Regions from separate parts of the Actinoplanes sp. NPDC089786 genome, predicted to be linked through region 2. Evidence: riboswitches for the same ligand, from Rfam matches in the RefSeq annotation. Region 2 holds a riboswitch; the other holds the start of a gene.
The links. A riboswitch is a leader RNA that binds a small molecule or an ion and turns the genes downstream of it on or off. The one in region 2 is predicted to bind thiamine pyrophosphate.

Region 1 (8,367 bases), on a different contig from region 2:
ACCGTCGGCCTGCTCTTGATCTCGGCCCTGATGGTGGTCCCGGTGGCCGCGGCGCAACAGGTCACGCGGGGCTTCCGGACGACGATGGCGGTGGCGATGGCGGCCGGCGTGGTGGCCGCGGCGGCCGGCGTGGCGCTGTCGGCCGAGGTCAACACCGCGCCCGGCGCGACCATCGTGATCGTGGCGCTGGTGCTGTTCCTGACCCTGACCGTGGCCGGGGCATTGCGAAACCGGGCGCGGAACCACACCAAGCTGGAGGAACGGGAACCCCCGGACGTGGTGTTGCATGGCTGAGGCGACGACCGGGTACGAGGCGTACGAGGGCGCGGGGGAACTCCTCCGGGCCCTCTCCGCGCCGATCCGGGTGGCGATTGTGGCAGAGTTGGGCGTCGGCGAGCGTTGCGTGCACGAGCTGGTGGAGAAGCTCGGCGCACCACAGCCGCTGGTGTCTCAACACCTGCGGGTGCTGCGGGGCGCCGGGGTGGTGCGAGGCGCGCGGCGGGGGCGTGAGATCGCATACTCGCTGGTGGACGAGCACATCGCCCACATCGTCGCCGACGCCGTCAGCCATGCCAGGGAGGCCCGCTCGTGAACGAGGTGGTACGCAACACCCGCCAGCGCAGTGCGGTGAGTTCCGTCCTCGCCGAGGTCGAGGGCTTCCACAGTGCCCAGGACCTGCACGCGATGTTGCGCGACCGGGGTGAGCGGGTCGGCCTGACCACGGTCTACCGCACCCTGCAGGGGCTGGCCGACGCCGGCGAGATCGACGTGATGCGCCCGCCCGGCGGCGAACACCTCTACCGCCGCTGCAGCCAGGGTCACCACCACCATCTGGTCTGCCGGTCCTGCGGCCGTACCGTCGAGGTCGAGGGCCCGGCGGTGGAGTCCTGGGCCGACAAGGTGGCTGCTCAACATGGCTTCCAGGACGTGTCGCACACGTTGGAGATCTTCGGGACCTGCACCGAGTGCGCGGGCAATAAGTGAAGCTCTACGCCGACCGGCTACCCCACGCCATCCGTCAACTCCTCACCGATCTCGCGGTGGTGATCTGGGTGTACGCCTGGATCCGCGCCGGCCTCTGGGTCCACGACCTGGTGCTCAAGCTGGGCGTACCCGGTCAGAAGCTGGAGGGCGCCGGCACCGGCCTGGCCGACAACCTGGCCGACGCGGGCGGCAAGGTCGGCCGGGTGCCCCTGGTCGGCGACCAGCTGACCGCGCCGTTCACCAAGGCGGCCGAGGCGGCCCGCTCGCTGGCCGACGCGGGGCGGGAGCAGCAGGAGATCGTCCAGAACCTGGCCGTCGTGCTGGCTCTGCTGCTGGTGGCCGTACCCCTGGCCCTGGTTCTGTTCCTCTGGTTGCCGCTGCGGGTGCGGTGGATGCGGCGGGCCGGGGTGGCGGCCAAGGTGCGCGACCAACCGGCCGGCAAGGACCTGCTCGCCCTGCGCGCGCTGTCGTCGCAGCCGCTCAACAAGCTCACCCGGCTCGGCCCGGACATCGCCCAGTCCTGGCGCAACGGTGACGCCGACGCGGTGAACTCGCTGGCCGCGCTGGAACTCAATCGCCTTGGCCTGACTCCCTCGGGGCGTCGTCGATGAAGCCGTCGTTGTCCTCGTCCTCGCCCCAGTTGCGGCGCACCACCGGCAGCAGCCACCAGAAGACCAGGAACCAGACCGCGGTGGCGCCGGTGATGATCAGCGCCGGCAGGAGGGTCAGCAGGTAGTCGGTGATCAGCAGCACGCTGCTCACCATCGAGATCAGCATGAACGCCAGCCCGCCGGTGGCCATCCGGTGCGCGAACCGGACCAGCTCGGGCTTGCGGCCCTGGCGGAACAGCGCGCGGTGGAAGGCGACCGGCGAGATGATCATCGCGGTGGCGAAGGCGGCGGTGACCAGCGCGACCACGTACGTGTCCTTCTGGAACGCCGTCGTCTTCGGGAAGCCGCTGCTGAACGGCAGGGTGAGCAGGAACGCGAAGAGGATCTGCACGCCGGTCTGAGCGACACGGAGCTCCTGCAGCAGGTCGGCGAAGTTGCGGTCCCAGCGCTTCTTCTCCGGCTCGTCGGGCATGCTCTTCTTCTCCGGCGGCATGGCCGGGAGTTTTCCCCGCTCAGGGCGCCATCAAACGCCGCCGATGCGGGCCAGCGCGGCGTCGGCCAGCGCGTCCGGCGCCTCCTCGGGCACCCAGTGGCTGATCCCCTTCAGCGCGACCAGTTGATAGTCGGCGTCCACCCAGTCGGCGGTACGCAGCGCGGCGGTCAGGCCGACCACCGGGTCCTTGTCGCTCCATACGTACGTGGTGGGCACCTGGGTCGTGCCCACCCCGGTCAGCCCCTCGCGGTCGAGCGCCCGGTACCAGTTCAGCCCGCCGGTCAGCCGGCCCGGTTCGCGCATCGCGTCGGCGTACAGCGTGGCCCGGCTTCCGATCTGTTTCATCATCTGCCGCAGCACCAGGCCGTCGCGGGCGAGCAGCAGCCGCTCGGCGACCGGCGACCGGAACACGCCCATGTACGCGAACCGCGCGCGCTGCGACGCCCGGACCCGGAGGGCCAGCCCGAGCGCCCGCGGATGAGGCACGGACACCGCGGTCAGCGTGTGCACCCGATCCGCATGACCGTCGGCGAGCAGCCAGCCGACCTGGGCGCCCCAGTCGTGGCCGATCACGTGCGCCCGCTCGATGTTCAGGGCGTCCAGGATCGCCACCGCGTCGGCCACCGGCTCGTTCAGCCGGTACGCCGACACCTCGGCCGGGCGTGCTCCGGGAGCGTATCCGCGCTGGTCATAGCGGTACGTCCGGAGGCCGGCGGCGTGCAGCCGCGGCAGCATCGGCTCGAATTCCCGGTGGTCCTGGGGGAAGCCGTGCAGGAGCAGCACGGCCGGGCCGTCGGAAGGGCCCTCCACGACCACGTCGAACTTGAATCCACGTGCCTCGACCTGCATGTGACGGGGCTCCTTCCTGGTACGGCCGTACGGTGTTAGCTTCATCCCAACATAGTTCCGACAGGGGAGCGCACAAGCGCTGAGAGTGCGGGCAACCGCAGACCCTCGAACCTGATCCGGGTAATGCCGGCGCAGGGAGTTGGAGGAATCCAATGGCACGTGACAATCGTTGGCGGACCATCGACATCGTCATCGCGGCGGTCATCGCCGTCGCGTTCGGCGTGATCTTCTGGGCGTGGAACATCCTCTGGGGCGCCACCGGCGGCGCCTTCGCGTTCTTCCCGCCCGCGCAGACGCTGCTCTACGGCGTCTGGCTCATCCCGGCCGTGCTCGGCGGCCTGATCATCCGCAAACCCGGCGCGGCCCTGTTCACCGAGGCCGTGGCGGCGACCATCTCGGCCCTGCTCGGCGCGCAATGGGGCGCGCTGGTCATCCCCCAGGGCCTGGTGCAGGGGCTGGGCGCCGAGCTGGCCTTCGCGATCCTGCTCTACCGCTCCTGGCGGCTGCCCGCCGCGCTGCTGGCCGGCCTGCTCACCGGCGTCAGCGCGGCGCTGTTCGACTTCTTCGCCTGGAACGCGGCGTACGACCTGTGGGACTACCGCGTCCCGTACGCGCTGCTCACCATGGTCAGCAGCACCGTGGTCGCGGGCGCCGGCAGCTGGGCGCTGGTCAAGGCGCTCGCCCCGACCGGCGTGCTCGACCGCTTCGGCGCCGGGCGAGAACGCGCGCTTGTCTGAGGTCGTCCTCCGCGGGTTCGGCTGGCGACACGCCGGTCGGCGCGCCTGGGCGGTTCGCGAGGTCGATCTGCGGATCGCCCACGGCGAGCGGGTGCTGCTGCTCGGCCCGTCCGGAGCGGGCAAGAGCACGCTGCTGTCCGCGCTGGCCGGGCTGCTGCCGGACGACTCGGGTGAGGCGGCCGGCAGCGTCGAGATCGACGGGCTCGAACCACGCAAGGCCCGCGAGCGGGTCGGGCTGCTGTTCCAGGACCCGCAGACCCAGCTGGTGATGGCGCGCAGCGGCGACGACGTGGCGTTCGGGCTGGAGAACCGCGGGGTGCCCGGCAAGGACATCTGGGCCCGGGTCAGTGACGCGCTCGATCGCGTCGGGTTCCCGTACCCCCTGAACCGGCCCACCGCCGCGCTCTCCGGCGGCGAAGCGCAACGGCTCGCCCTGGCCGGGGTCATCGCGCTGCGGCCCGGGCTGCTGCTGCTGGACGAGCCCACCGCCAACCTCGACCCGGACGGCGCGGCGCTGATCCGCGCGGCGCTGACCCGGGCGGTCGGCCGCGACACCACGATGATCCTGGTCGAACACCGGGTCGCCGAGGCGTTGCCGCTGGTCGACCGGGTGATCGTGCTGTCGCCGGGCGGCGGGGTGCGGGCCGACGGGCCGCCGGCCGCGGTCTTCGACGCGCACGGCGACCAACTCGCGGCGGACGGGGTCTGGGTGCCAGGCCGGCCGCTGCCCCGGTTCCCGGCCGTTCTTCCGCCCGGTTCCCCTTTGGTACGCGCGGAGCACGCCTCTTTCGACGAACGCGTTCGTCAGGTCACGCTGTCCGCCGACGAGGCGTCGATCCTCGCGGTGACCGGACCGAACGGCGCGGGCAAGTCGACGCTGGCGCTGCTCCTGGGCGGACTGCTCCGGCCCACCTCGGGTCGTGTGTGGGCCGCGCCGGGCGGCTCGCCCTGGCAGTGGCGGGCGCGCGACCTGGCCGGGCGCATCGGGTCGGTGTTCCAGAACCCGGAGCACCAGTTCGTCACGTCCCGGGTCCGCGACGAACTCTCCCTTTCCGGCGTCTCCCCCACCGTCGCCTCGCGGGTCGACGATCTGCTGTCGCGTCTGCGGCTCTCGCATCTGGCCGACGCCAACCCGCACACGCTCTCCGGCGGCGAGGCGCGGCGGCTCAGCGTGGCGACCGCCCTGGCCCGCGCGCCGCGGCTGCTGGTCCTGGACGAGCCCACCTTCGGCCAGGACCGCCGCACCTGGATCGAGCTGGCCACGCTGTTCGCGTCGCTGCGGGACGACGGGCACGGCATCGTGGCGGTCACCCACGACGCCGACTTCGTCTCGTCACTGTCCGACCGGACGCACGTTCTCTCCCGGGACGACACATGACCGCTCCGGCGACAACCTCGGCCACCGCACCCCTGGCGCGCCGCAACCCGGTCGCCAAGCTGGCCGCCGCCCTGATCTTCGCGCTGCCCCTGGTGTCCACACTGGACCCGCTCACCCCCGCGCTCGGGCTGGCGATCGAGCTGGCCGTCCTGCCGCTGTTCGGCGTCTCGGCGCGTGAGCTGGCCCGGCGCGTGTGGCCGCTGCTGCTCGCGGCCGGCGGGATCCTGGTCACGATGGTGCTGTTCGCCGCCGACCGCAGTGGCGCTCTGCTGTTCGCGGTCGGGCCGGTCGACGTCACCACCGGGGTGCTGCTCGGGGCGCTCGGGCTGGTGCTGCGGGTGTTCGCGGTGGCGCTGCCCGGTGTCGTCGTGTTCCTCACCACCGACCCCACCGACCTGGCCGACGCGCTGGTGCAGAATGCCAAGGCGCCGGCCCGGTTCGCGATCGGGGCGCTCGCCGCGTTCCGGCTGCTGCCGCTGCTCGGGCAGGAGTGGCAGGCGCTCACCCTGGCCCGGCGGGCCCGCGGACTGGACGCCGGGCGCAACCCGGTCGCCCGGCTGCGGCTCTTCGCCTCGACGGCGTTCGCGCTGCTGGTCGGGGCGTTGCGGCGGGGCGGGCGGCTGGCCACCGCGATGGACGCGCGCGGGTTCGATTCGGGCACCCCCCGGACGTACGCCCGCAGGCAGATCTTCGGCCCGGCCGACGGAACGCTGATCGTCGCGGCGGCCCTGCTCTCGGCCGCCGCGGTCGCCGCGAGTGTCGTGACCGGACTGTTCCGGCCGATCATCGGCTGAGGCCTGCCTTGCTTGTTCGCCCGCAGGTCAGACGCACGACATGTGGCGTTGGGATGCTGCCGGGACGCTCGTGCAGTCAACCCTCTTGATCATTTGGGAGCTCAACCCATGGGTCACGGCCACCACCACCATCACGACCACGTCGGCGGCACTTCGGACGTACCCCCGGCTCTGGATCTGACCATCCCCGACGCGGAGCTGTCACCCGCGGACGTCTCCCGGCGTGGTTTCCTGCGTGGCGCCGGTCTTCTCGGCGCCGGCGCGGCCGCGTCCGTGCTCGCCTCGCCCTCGTCCCCCGCCGTCGCCGCCTCGTCGTCGCCGGACAAGCCCTCCACCGGCGGTCTCACCTGGCTCGCCGGTGACCACCACATTCACACCCAGTACAGCTCGGACGCACAGTACCGGGTCATCGACCAGGCCAAACACGGTCATGCGTACGGGCTGGACTGGCTGGTCATCACCGACCACGGCAGCAACGCGCACGCCAAGATCGGTGTGGAGAAGGTCAACCCGGACATCCTGAACACCCGGTCCGCGCTGCCGGAGCTCCTCACCTTCCAGGGTCTGGAGTGGAACATCCCCGGCGCCGAGCATGCGACCGTCTTCGTGCACCCCGGCCGCAACGAGGTCGACGTGCTCAAACGATTCGAGCAGGCGTACGACGGATCGCAGCTGCCCGCCACCAACACCAACGAGCAGAACGAGGCCGCCGCCATCGCCGGCATCCAGTTCCTCGGCGAGCAGGTCCGGGCCCGCAAGGTCGAGGGCGCGCTGTTCCTGGCCAACCACCCGGCCCGCCGCGGCATCGACTCGCCGCACGAGATCCGCAACTGGCGCGACGCCGACCCCACGGTCGCGATCGGCATGGAGGGCGCACCCGGCCACCAGGCCGCCGGCATCCCCGCCCCGAACGGTCGCGGCGGCGCCCGCGGCTACTACGACAACAACCCGTCGGCCGCGTCGTTCCCCGGCTACCCGCCGGAGAGCTACCGCACGTGGGGCGGCTTCGACTGGATGACCGCCACGGTCGGCGGCCTGTGGGACAGCCTGCTCGCCGAGGGCCGGGCCTGGTGGGTGACGGTCAACTCGGACAGCCACGTCAACTACCTGGACCAGTCCGACCGCGGCCCCGGCGGCGACTTCGAGGCCAACGGCCGGCACAACGACCCGGTCTACACCGGTGTCGTCAACACGTCGGCCGGCGACTTCTGGCCCGGCTTCTACGGCCGCACCAACGTGGGCGCCCGCAACCGCAGCTACCGCGCGGTCATGGACGGGCTCCGCGACGGCCGCGTCTGGGTCGACCACGGTCGCCTGATCAAGAACCTGGACGCGCGGGTCCGGATCGCCGGTTCGTCCGGCGCGGGCACCCCGCTCGGCGGCGTCCTCCGCGTCAAGAAGGGCGTGGCCACCGAGCTGGCCCTCGACATCGACCTGCAGGACATCCCGAACTGGCGCCAGTTCGTTCCGGTCCTCGAGCGCGTCGACGTCATCGTCGGCACGGTCACCGGTCCCGCCGCCGGCAAGGACCAGTTCACCGCGCCCGACACCAAGGTCGTCAAGTCCTTCGACGTCTCGGCCCGCACCGGCAGACTGACGGTCCGCTACCAGCTCGGCCGCCTCGACAAGCCCTTCTACCTCCGGGTACGCGGAACCGACGGCAACCGCACCCAGCCCGGCCTGATGGGCGCCGCCACCGACCCGTTCGGGCCCGCCCTCGACGCCATCGGCAACGCCGACCCGTGGGGCGACCTCTGGTTCTACTCCAACCCGATCTGGGTCCTGCCCAAGTGACGTCATCCCCCGCTTCCCCGCCCTCCTTGCCTCCCGCGCCACCCCCGCCTTCCACGCCGGCGGCCTCTTCCCACGCGCCGGCGTCCTCACCTTCCACGCCGGCGGCCTCTTCCCACGCGCCGGCGTCCTCACCTTCCACGCCGGCGGCCTCCTCTCACGCGCCGGCGTCCTCACCTACCGCGCCGGCGTCCTTCGCTGACGTGGCCGCCGCCGAGCATTGGATCGCGACCAGCGACCCGGTGCCGGCGACGGCGTGCACGCTGCTGGTCTACCTCCCGCAGCCGCACGTGGAGGTCGTGACGGTTCCCCGCGAGGGGGCGAGGGCGGTGCGCTACCCCGGCGTCGACGAGCTGACCGGCTCGATGCCGCTCGCCCAGGTGGTGGCCACGTCAGCGATCGACCACGTCGAGATCCTGGGCAGCGGCCCCGCCGACCCGTCCCTGATCCTCGACACCTGCGACTTCGTCCGCCCCATCTGGCGGAACGGCGAGCTGGTGCTGACGGTGATGCCGGCGGCCGACGGTCACGTGGTCCCGTTCGAGACCCGCAACCCCACTCCCTGCTGCGCCGTCCACTGAGTTTGGCGGGGTCGCCCCAAAGCGACCCCGCCACTTCTTCTGTCGTCCCGGCAGTCGGTCAGCCACTTCTTCTGCCATCCCGCGGGCTGACCGCTACTTCTACTTTCGTCCTCGGGCGGCCCCTACTCCTTCTGCCATCCCTCAGGCGG
Region 2 (8,367 bases):
AAGCAGAAGGCCACGTTCAACGACGGGCTGGCGTCGCGCTACCAGGCGGCGCAGACCCGGCTGCGCAAGTTCGAGGAGGCGGGACCGCCGCCGCCGCCGCCCAAGGAGCAGTCGCTGCGGATGAACCTGCGCGGCGGGCGTACCGGTAAGCGGGCTGTCATGTGCGAGTCGCTGGAACTGGAGAACCTGACGTTCCCGTTCGACCTGGAGATCTGGTACGGCGACCGGGTCGCGGTGCTCGGCGCCAACGGCACCGGCAAGTCACACTTCCTGCGGCTGCTGGCGGCCGGCGGCTCCTCGCCCGACGCGGACAACAAGCCGGTCGACGGGGCGCCGCTCGCGCACGTCGCCCACTCCGGTGTGGCCCGGCTCGGCGCCCGGGTGCGGCCCGGCCACTTCTCACAGACCCACGACCGGCCGGAACTGCTCGACCGTACGCTGGTCGAGATCCTCTGGCGCGGCGACGACCACCGCTCCGGCATGGACCGGGCCGGCGCGATGAAGGCGCTGAACCGGTACGAGCTGTCCGGCCAGGGCGACCAGCGGTTCGGGACCCTCTCCGGCGGCCAGCAGGCCCGGTTCCTGGTGCTGCTCCTGGAACTGTCCGGCGCCACGGTGCTGCTGCTCGACGAGCCGACCGACAACCTCGACCTGGCCTCGGCCGAGGCGCTCGAGGAGGGCCTGTCAGCCTTCGAGGGCACGGTCATCGCGGTCACCCACGACCGCTGGTTCACCAGGGGCTTCGACCGTTTCATCCTCTTCCAGGCCGACGGCGAGGTCGTCGAGACCCCCGCGCCGGTGTGGGACGTGCGCTAGTGCGGTGTCCACCAATGTCAACCGGTTCGGTGACAATGTGGATCCTCGTCCACGAGCGTGGGCGAGCGACTCCCCACCTGTAGCCGTGCTGGTGGAGCGGCCCTCGACCAGCCGGGCCCGGCGGCGGGCTTTACGCCACCTGCGTGAACCGCGTTGTCCTTTGCTGGGCGCTCGGCGCGCGGTGGCGCGGCGTCGAGCTTTGGTGTCGGCCAGGTGAAGCCGGTGTTCGGCGCGGATTGCACGCCCAGACACCAGCAGTGCTGTGGTGCCCGTCGGTAGTGGCGGCGGCGAAAGGATGAATGATTCCCAGGTCGACACCGGCGACCCGGCCGGAGTCAGGCCGACCGCCGTGCGGATGAGTGGCGACGGGTAGCTCTGCGGTCACGTCGATGTGAAGTCGGCCATCGGCGTAGAGCAACGTGACCGCTCGAATGGCTTCCGCCGGGTATGGCACGGTTCGATCCAGGCGTACGACAAGGGGCGGGCGGCCGCGTGCGGCGGGTAGCCGCAGGTTTCGGCCGGTCAACTGGAAGATGCCGTGGTACCAGCGAATCGGCATCAATCCTCTGCGCCGGCGCGGGAATCGCGCCTCACTGTGCCCGGCTTTGCGGCGTGCCGCCGCAGCGAACCAGGCGTCGGAGTAACGGCGCAGCACAGAGACCAGTATCGCACCGGTGTCAAAGCCTGCCATCGATGGGTTGCGAACGACGCGCTAGCCATCGCTGGGTTCGAGGGCTATCGTCGGCCGTAGAACCAACCCCACGGGAGTCCGGTGCACCGGGCTGAGAGGGGGGCTGTCGCGGCCCCCGACCGTCGAACCTGATCCGGATCATGCCGGCGCAGGGAGGAGCGATGGTGGAGCCTATCTTCCCCCGTCTACATGTGGTGACGGCTTCGTTGCCCATTGTGGAGGCGGTGCTCTCGGTCTCGTCGCAGGTGGCGATCCAGGTCCGCGTCGCCGATGACGTCACCGATCGAGACGCCTACGCGCTGACCGTCGAGGTGCTGTCACGGTGCCGGGCCCGCGGGGCGATGTGCCTGGTCAACGATCGCGTCGACATTGCCTTGGCGGCCGGGGCCGATGGGGCTCACGTCGGCGCTGATGATCTGCCGCCGGCCGCGGCGCGGAAGGTGCTCGGGCGGGCGGCGGTGCTCGGGGTGACGTTGCGGGCGCCGGCTGATGTGCCGTCGGCTTCGTACTTCGGGGTCGGGCCGGCCTTCGAGACGTCCACCAAGGACGGTCTGCCTCCGCCCATCGGGGTGGCCGGGGTGGGGGCGGTGGCTGATGCTTCGCATGTTCCCGTCATCGCTATCGCGGGGGTGACGCCGTCGCGGGTGGCTTCGTTGCTGGCGGTGGGGGCCTACGGGGTGGCGGCGGTGGGGGCCATCGCTCGCGATCCGGTGGGGGCCACCGAGCAGTTCTTGAAGGCGCTGTCATGAGGTGCGCGGTGGTCGGGGGCGGGATCATCGGGCTGTCGATCGCGTCGCGCCTCGCCTCTCGCGGCGTTGAGGTCCTGGTCTATGACGCGTGGGCCGCTGCCTCGCCCGCGCTCGCCCCGCCTCCCTGGGCTTCGCCTTCCGTCGCATCCGCCTCCGGCTCCTCCTCGGGCTCGGTGATGCCTGTAGGTGCTCAGAGCAAGCAAGCCGGGGAGCGGCCGGGGGCCTGGTTTGTCGCGGCGGGGATGTTGGCGGCGGGGAACGAGTCGACGTGGGAGTCGGCGGAGCTTGGCGCGTTGATGGTGGAGTCGGCTCGGCGGTGGCCTGGATTCGCGGCTGAGCTGGGCGTGCGGTTGCCGGAGGACGGGACGCTTGTCGTCGCCCTCACCGCGGATGACGTCGCGGAGGCGGAACGGGAGTGGGCCCGGCAGACGGACGAATCCGCGCGGTTGGGCGGGACCGAGCGGCTTGGCGCGGGCGAGCGGGTGGGCGCGGCAGGGCGGCCGGGTGAGTTTGGGCAGGCGAGTGCGGCCCTGGTGGCGGAACCCGGGGGGCGGCGGTTGGGGCCTTCGGGGCTGCGGGAGCTGGAGCCGGCGTTGTCGCCGCGGGTGCGGGCGGGATGTTATCTGCCGGGGGATTGGCAGGTTGATCCGCGGAAAGTGGTGGCTGCGTTGCGGGAGCGGGTGTCCGTCGTACCCGGGCGGGTTGTGGATCTTGGGGGGATTGACGCGGATCAGGTTGTGGTCGCGGCGGGGGTGGGGACGGGGGCGCTGACCGGGTTGCCTGTTCGGCCGGTCAAGGGGGAGGTGCTGCGGCTGCGGGGGGAGCCGGGGCTGTTGCGGCATGTGGTCAGTGGATATGCGGATGGACGGCGGGTCTATCTGGTGCCGCGGGAGGACGGCGAGATCGTGGTGGGGGCGACTCAGGAAGAGCGCGCTGATGACGCGGTCACGGCGGGAGCGGTGCTGGATCTGTTGCGCGCTGCCGTTGACCTGGTGCCGGCGCTGGCCGACTGTGCGATCACCGAGACGTTGGTGGGGCATCGGCCCTCCACACCGGACAATGCGCCGCTGCTCGGGCGGCTTGACAAGCGCACCGTGGTGGCCGTGGGTCACCACCGGAACGGCGTACTCCTCGCACCCGTGACGGCCGATCTGATCGCCGGCCTGGTCGTGACCGGGGAGCCTGACCCGCTGATCGTTCCCTTCGCACCCGGGAGGTTCGCGTGACCATCGTTGTGAACGGCGACCGGAAGGCCATCCCACCGGAGGCGACGGTGGCCGCGCTGGTCGGCGAGCTCACCAGGGCCGAGCGGGGGGTGGCGGTCGCGCTCAACGGTGAGGTGGTGCCACGGTCGGCGTGGGCGGCCACGGAGCTGACCGACGGCGACCGGATCGAAGTGCTCACCGCGGCGCAGGGAGGCTGACATGGAGATCTTCAAGTCGTCACGGCTGATCCTCGGCACCGGTGGGGCGCGCAGCCTCAGCGAACTGGAGACGGCCATCGAGGCTTCCGGCACCGATCTGGTGACCGTGGCGCTGCGCCGGATCGACGCGGCGGGGCCGGGGCTGCTGCCGATGCTGGACCGCTGCAAGGTGCGGGTGCTGCCGAACACGGCCGGGTGCTACACCGCCGCCGACGCGGTGAAGACGGCGCGGCTGGCGCGGGCGGCGTTCGAGACCGACCTGGTCAAGCTGGAGGTGATCGGCGACGACCGGACCCTGCTGCCCGACTCGGTGGAGTTGCTGCGGGCGGCGGAGACGCTGGTCGCGGACGGGTTCACGGTGTTGCCGTACACCAACGACGACCCGATCCTGGCCCGCCGGCTGGAGGCGGCCGGATGCGCGGCGGTGATGCCGGCCGGTTCGCCGATCGGCTCCGGGCTGGGCATCTCCAACCCGCACCACATCCGGTTGATCCGGCAGATGGTCGAGGTGCCGGTGATCCTCGACGCGGGCATCGGCACCGCCTCGGACGCGGCGCTGGCCATGGAACTCGGCTGCGACGGTGTGCTGATCGCCAGCGCGATCACCCGGGCCGAGGACCCCGCGCGGATGGCGGCGGCGATGCGGCACGCGGTCGAGGCGGGGCAGCTGGCGTACGGCGCCGGACGGATCCCGCAGCGGTTCCACGCGCTGGCCTCCACCCCTGACGCCGGGAAGCCGTCGTGGTGACACCGTCGGGGCTCGTCGTGCTCACCGACCGGCGGTCCGCCGCCGGCCCGCTCGCCACGGTGGTGGCGCGCGCCGTCGAGGGTGGCGCCGGGTGGGTGGTCCTGCGGGAGCGCGATCTCGGGTACGCGGAACGCCGCGCCCTCGCCGACGACCTTCGAGCGTTGCTGCCGCCCGGCCGGTTGATCGTCGCCGGCCCGGACCCGCTCGGCGGTGACGCGGTCCATCTGGCGGCCGCCGACCTGCTGCCCACGCCGGGGTTCCGGCTGGCGCCGCGCGATCCCCAGCCGCCGAACGGCATCCGCCTGGTGGGCCGGTCGTGTCATTCGCTGTCCGAGATCCGGCGACTGTCCACCGAGGACTACGTGACGTTGTCGCCGGTGTATTCGACGGCTTCCAAGCCGGGGTACGGGCCGGCGCTCACGCCATCGGCCGCGGGGCGCCTCGGTGGTGGGCTGAGGTGGCTGGCGCTGGGCGGCGTCACGACGGCCGCTCAGGTTCGCGAGTGCCTGGCCGCGGGGGCGGAAGGCGTGGCCGTGATGGGCGCGATCATGACCGCCCGCGACCCGGCCGCCGTGGCCGCCGAACTGTCCGCCGCCGCCGCGCCCGCGTCCGCCGCGTCCGCGCCGGCGTCCGCCGCGCCCGCGTCCGTGCCCGCCGCATCCTTGTCCGCCTCGCCCGCCGCGGCCGTTCCTCTGGCGGCTGCTTCGTCGAGTGGTAGCGGAGAGCGGTATGTGGGGGCGGACCAGCGCGCTGGGCTACCGCTGGGGGAGGGGCGATGACACCGCCGGTGGTGTTGACGATCGCGGGGTCGGACTCGGGCGGCGGGGCCGGGATCCAGGCTGATCTGAAGACGTTCGCGGCGCTCGGGGTCTATGGGACGTCGGTCATCACCGCCATCACGGCGCAGAACACGCTCGGGGTGACCGGGGTGCATGCGGTGCCGGCGGTGATGGTGGCGGCTCAGCTCGACGCGGTGCTCGATGACTTCGCGGTGGCGGCGGTCAAGGTGGGGATGGTGCCGAACCGGGAGGTCGCCGAGGTGATCGCGGCCCGGATCGACCGGCTGCCGAATCTCGTCGTCGATCCGGTGCTGGTCGCCACCTCCGGCAGCCGGTTGTCCGCTGTTGCTTCTGTCCAGCCTTTACTGGCGTACCCCTGCATTTTGACCCCGAACCGCTACGAAGCCGCGGCCCTCCTCGAAGCCGGGGTGAGGCGGAGCGGGGATGAGGTTGCAGCCGGAGTCGCGCCAGGTGGGGAGGGGATTGCGGGGCATGTTGCGGCCGAGCTGGCCCGGTGTGGGGTCGGCACGGTCGTGGTGACCGGGAGCGAGACGGCCGTGGACGCGCTGCACTTCCAGGGAGTGACCACCCGGCTGGAGGGGGTGGCCGTGGACACCGTCAACAACCACGGGTCGGGGTGCACGTTCTCGTCGGCCATCGCGGCGCGGCTTGCGCTCGGTGACGCCGTTCCGGTTGCGGTGCGTGAGGCCAAGGCCTACGTGGCGACTGCGCTGCGTGGTGGGAAGGACTGGGAGCTCGGCGCTGGGCCGGGACCGCTCGATCACTTCGCCTAGGTAGGGATCCGTCGGCACCATCGTGGAGTTTTGGCGGCCTATCGGCGACCGTTTTGTACGGAAAGGGGAGGAAGATGCGGAAGAAGGTGTACGTCCACGGGGTGCCGTTCGCGGAGGTCGAGCTGAGCGGGGACAACCCGCCGGTGCGGCTCTACGACACGTCGGGGCCGGGTAGTGATCCGGCCGAAGGGCTGCCGGGGCTGCGTCGCGAGTGGATCGCGGCGCGCGGCGGGAAGGTCGAGCAACACAGCGGCGGGAAGGTCGAGCAACCGGGCGGCGGGAAGGTCACGCAGTTGGCGTGTGCGCGGGCCGGGATCGTGACGCCCGAGATGGAGTTCGTGGCTATTCGCGAGGCGATGGACGCCGAGGTGGTGCGGGCCGAGATCGCGGCGGGGCGGGCGGTGCTGCCGGCCAACGTCAACCATCCGGAGAGCGAGCCGATGATCATCGGGTCGCGGTTCCTGGTCAAGGTCAACGCCAACATCGGGACGTCGGCGGTCAGCTCGTCGGTGGCCGAGGAGGTGGACAAGCTGACCTGGGCCACCCGCTGGGGTGCGGACACCGTGATGGACCTGTCCACCGGCAAGCGCATCCACGAGACGCGCGAGGCGATCCTGCGCAACTCGCCGGTGCCGATCGGGACCGTGCCGCTCTACCAGGCGCTGGAGAAGGCCGGCGGGGACCCGGTCAAGCTGACCTGGGAAATGTTCCGGGACACCGTGATCGAGCAGGCCGAGCAGGGCGTCGACTACATGACCGTGCACGCGGGGGTGCGGCTGGCCTACGTGCCGCTGTCGGTGGGCCGGGTCACCGGGATCGTCTCGCGCGGCGGGTCGATCATGGCGGCCTGGTGTCTCGCGCACCATCGGGAGAATTTCCTGTACGAGAACTTCGCCGAGCTGTGCGAGATCTTCGCCCGGTACGACATCACCTTCTCGCTGGGCGATGGCCTGCGCCCGGGGTCGATCGCGGACGCCAACGACGAGGCGCAGTTCGCTGAGCTGCGTACCCTCGGGGAATTGACCCATGTCGCGTGGGAGCACGACGTGCAGGTGATGGTCGAGGGGCCGGGTCACGTGCCCATGCACAAGATCAAGGAGAACGTGGACCTGCAGCAGGAGCTGAGCGACGGGGCGCCGTTCTACACGCTCGGGCCGCTGACCACGGATGTCGCGCCGGCCTACGACCACATCACCTCGGCGATCGGCGCCGCGATGATCGGCATGTTCGGCACGGCGATGCTCTGCTACGTGACGCCGAAGGAGCACCTCGGGCTGCCGGACCGGGACGACGTGAAGGCCGGCGTGATCGCGTACAAGATCGCCGCGCACGCCGCCGACCTGGCCAAGGGGCATCCGGGGGCACAGGACTGGGACGACGCGCTGTCCAAGGCCCGCTTCGAGTTCCGCTGGGAGGACCAGTTCAACCTGTCGCTCGACCCGGAGACGGCACGGAGCTACCACGACGCCACACTGCCCGCCGAGCCCGCCAAGACCGCGCATTTCTGCTCGATGTGCGGGCCCAAGTTCTGCTCGATGCGGATCAGTCACGACCTGAAGGCGTACGCCGAGCAGGGCATGCGTGACAAGAGCGAGGAGTTCCGGGCCGCCGGGGGCGCGGTCTATCAGATCGCGAGCGGTCAGAGCTCGTAGAACGTCGGGCTACTCGTTGCTCAGCTTGCTGACCCAATCCACGTACTCCTCCTCCTTGGCCTGCCGCTTCGACTTCTTCTCGGGGGCCGGCCTCATCGGCGGAGGTGGGTTGGTCGGTTCCGGCTGGGCGAGGGGTGCGGAGATCGCGTGCGGCTCGGGTACGAGCGGAGCACCCCGAAGCCGGTCCGGGGTGGCGTCGGCGTTGACCGCGCGGCGCTGCGGTTGCAGGGCCTCGGGCGGGATCTCGGGCAGCGCGGGGGCGGGGACGTAGGGCGGCTCGCTCGGGGCGGCCGGGGCGTTGCGCCGGCCGCGGCGGATGCCTCGGCCCGTGGTGGCCGGCCGCCCGCCCGCGGTGCTCGGCTCGAAGGCCTCGGTCGAGTCCCCGGGCGACATTTCGGAAATGTCGGGTGGGGCGGGCTTGCGGGCGCCGCGACCGCGGCGAGCGGGCCGCTTCGGCGCCGCGGGCGGCTCGTCGGCGACTCCACCGAACGACGGCCCATCCGCGGCTTGACCGAACGACCCGGTCGCGGCGTGGCCGGGCGGCCCGGCAGCGGCGTGAGCGGGCGGCCCGGCGGCGTGGCCGGATGGTCCGGCGGCGGCGCGAGGGGGCGGCCCGGCGGCGGCGTAGGCGTTCGGGTCGGTCGGCGTACCGTGGCGGCCCGGGGAGTCAGTGGCCGGCCGCTGCACGGGAATCGGGCCGGTCGGCTCGTCGTCG

Region 1: it holds a riboswitch for thiamine pyrophosphate, as region 2 does, so the genes downstream of both, AB0O15_RS20770 (ECF transporter S component) here and AB0O15_RS14950 (thiamine phosphate synthase) in region 2, are expected to answer to the same signal.

Annotation. Positions count from the first base shown of each region.
Region 1 covers NZ_JBFBGU010000006.1:86,317-94,683, reverse strand. The annotation lists gene AB0O15_RS20800 (metal ABC transporter permease) at 1-294, shown strand, start outside; gene AB0O15_RS20795 (metalloregulator ArsR/SmtB family transcription factor) at 287-592, shown strand; gene AB0O15_RS20790 (transcriptional repressor) at 589-984, shown strand; gene AB0O15_RS20785 (hypothetical protein) at 981-1,595, shown strand; gene AB0O15_RS20780 (DUF6328 family protein) at 1,555-2,067, opposite strand; gene AB0O15_RS20775 (alpha/beta fold hydrolase) at 2,119-2,937, opposite strand; TPP riboswitch at 2,990-3,092, shown strand; gene AB0O15_RS20770 (ECF transporter S component) at 3,090-3,674, shown strand; gene AB0O15_RS20765 (ATP-binding cassette domain-containing protein) at 3,667-5,052, shown strand; gene AB0O15_RS20760 (energy-coupling factor transporter transmembrane component T) at 5,049-5,846, shown strand; gene AB0O15_RS20755 (histidinol-phosphatase) at 5,955-7,640, shown strand; gene AB0O15_RS20750 (hypothetical protein) at 7,841-8,218, shown strand.
Region 2 covers NZ_JBFBGU010000003.1:199,681-208,047, forward strand. The annotation lists gene AB0O15_RS14945 (ATP-binding cassette domain-containing protein) at 1-816, shown strand, start outside; TPP riboswitch at 1,568-1,679, shown strand; gene AB0O15_RS14950 (thiamine phosphate synthase) at 1,648-2,256, shown strand; gene AB0O15_RS14955 (FAD-dependent oxidoreductase) at 2,253-3,482, shown strand; gene thiS (sulfur carrier protein ThiS) at 3,479-3,679, shown strand; gene AB0O15_RS14965 (thiazole synthase) at 3,681-4,427, shown strand; gene AB0O15_RS14970 (thiamine phosphate synthase) at 4,421-5,206, shown strand; gene thiD (bifunctional hydroxymethylpyrimidine kinase/phosphomethylpyrimidine kinase) at 5,203-6,000, shown strand; gene thiC (phosphomethylpyrimidine synthase ThiC) at 6,075-7,652, shown strand; gene AB0O15_RS14985 (hypothetical protein) at 7,662-8,367, opposite strand, start outside.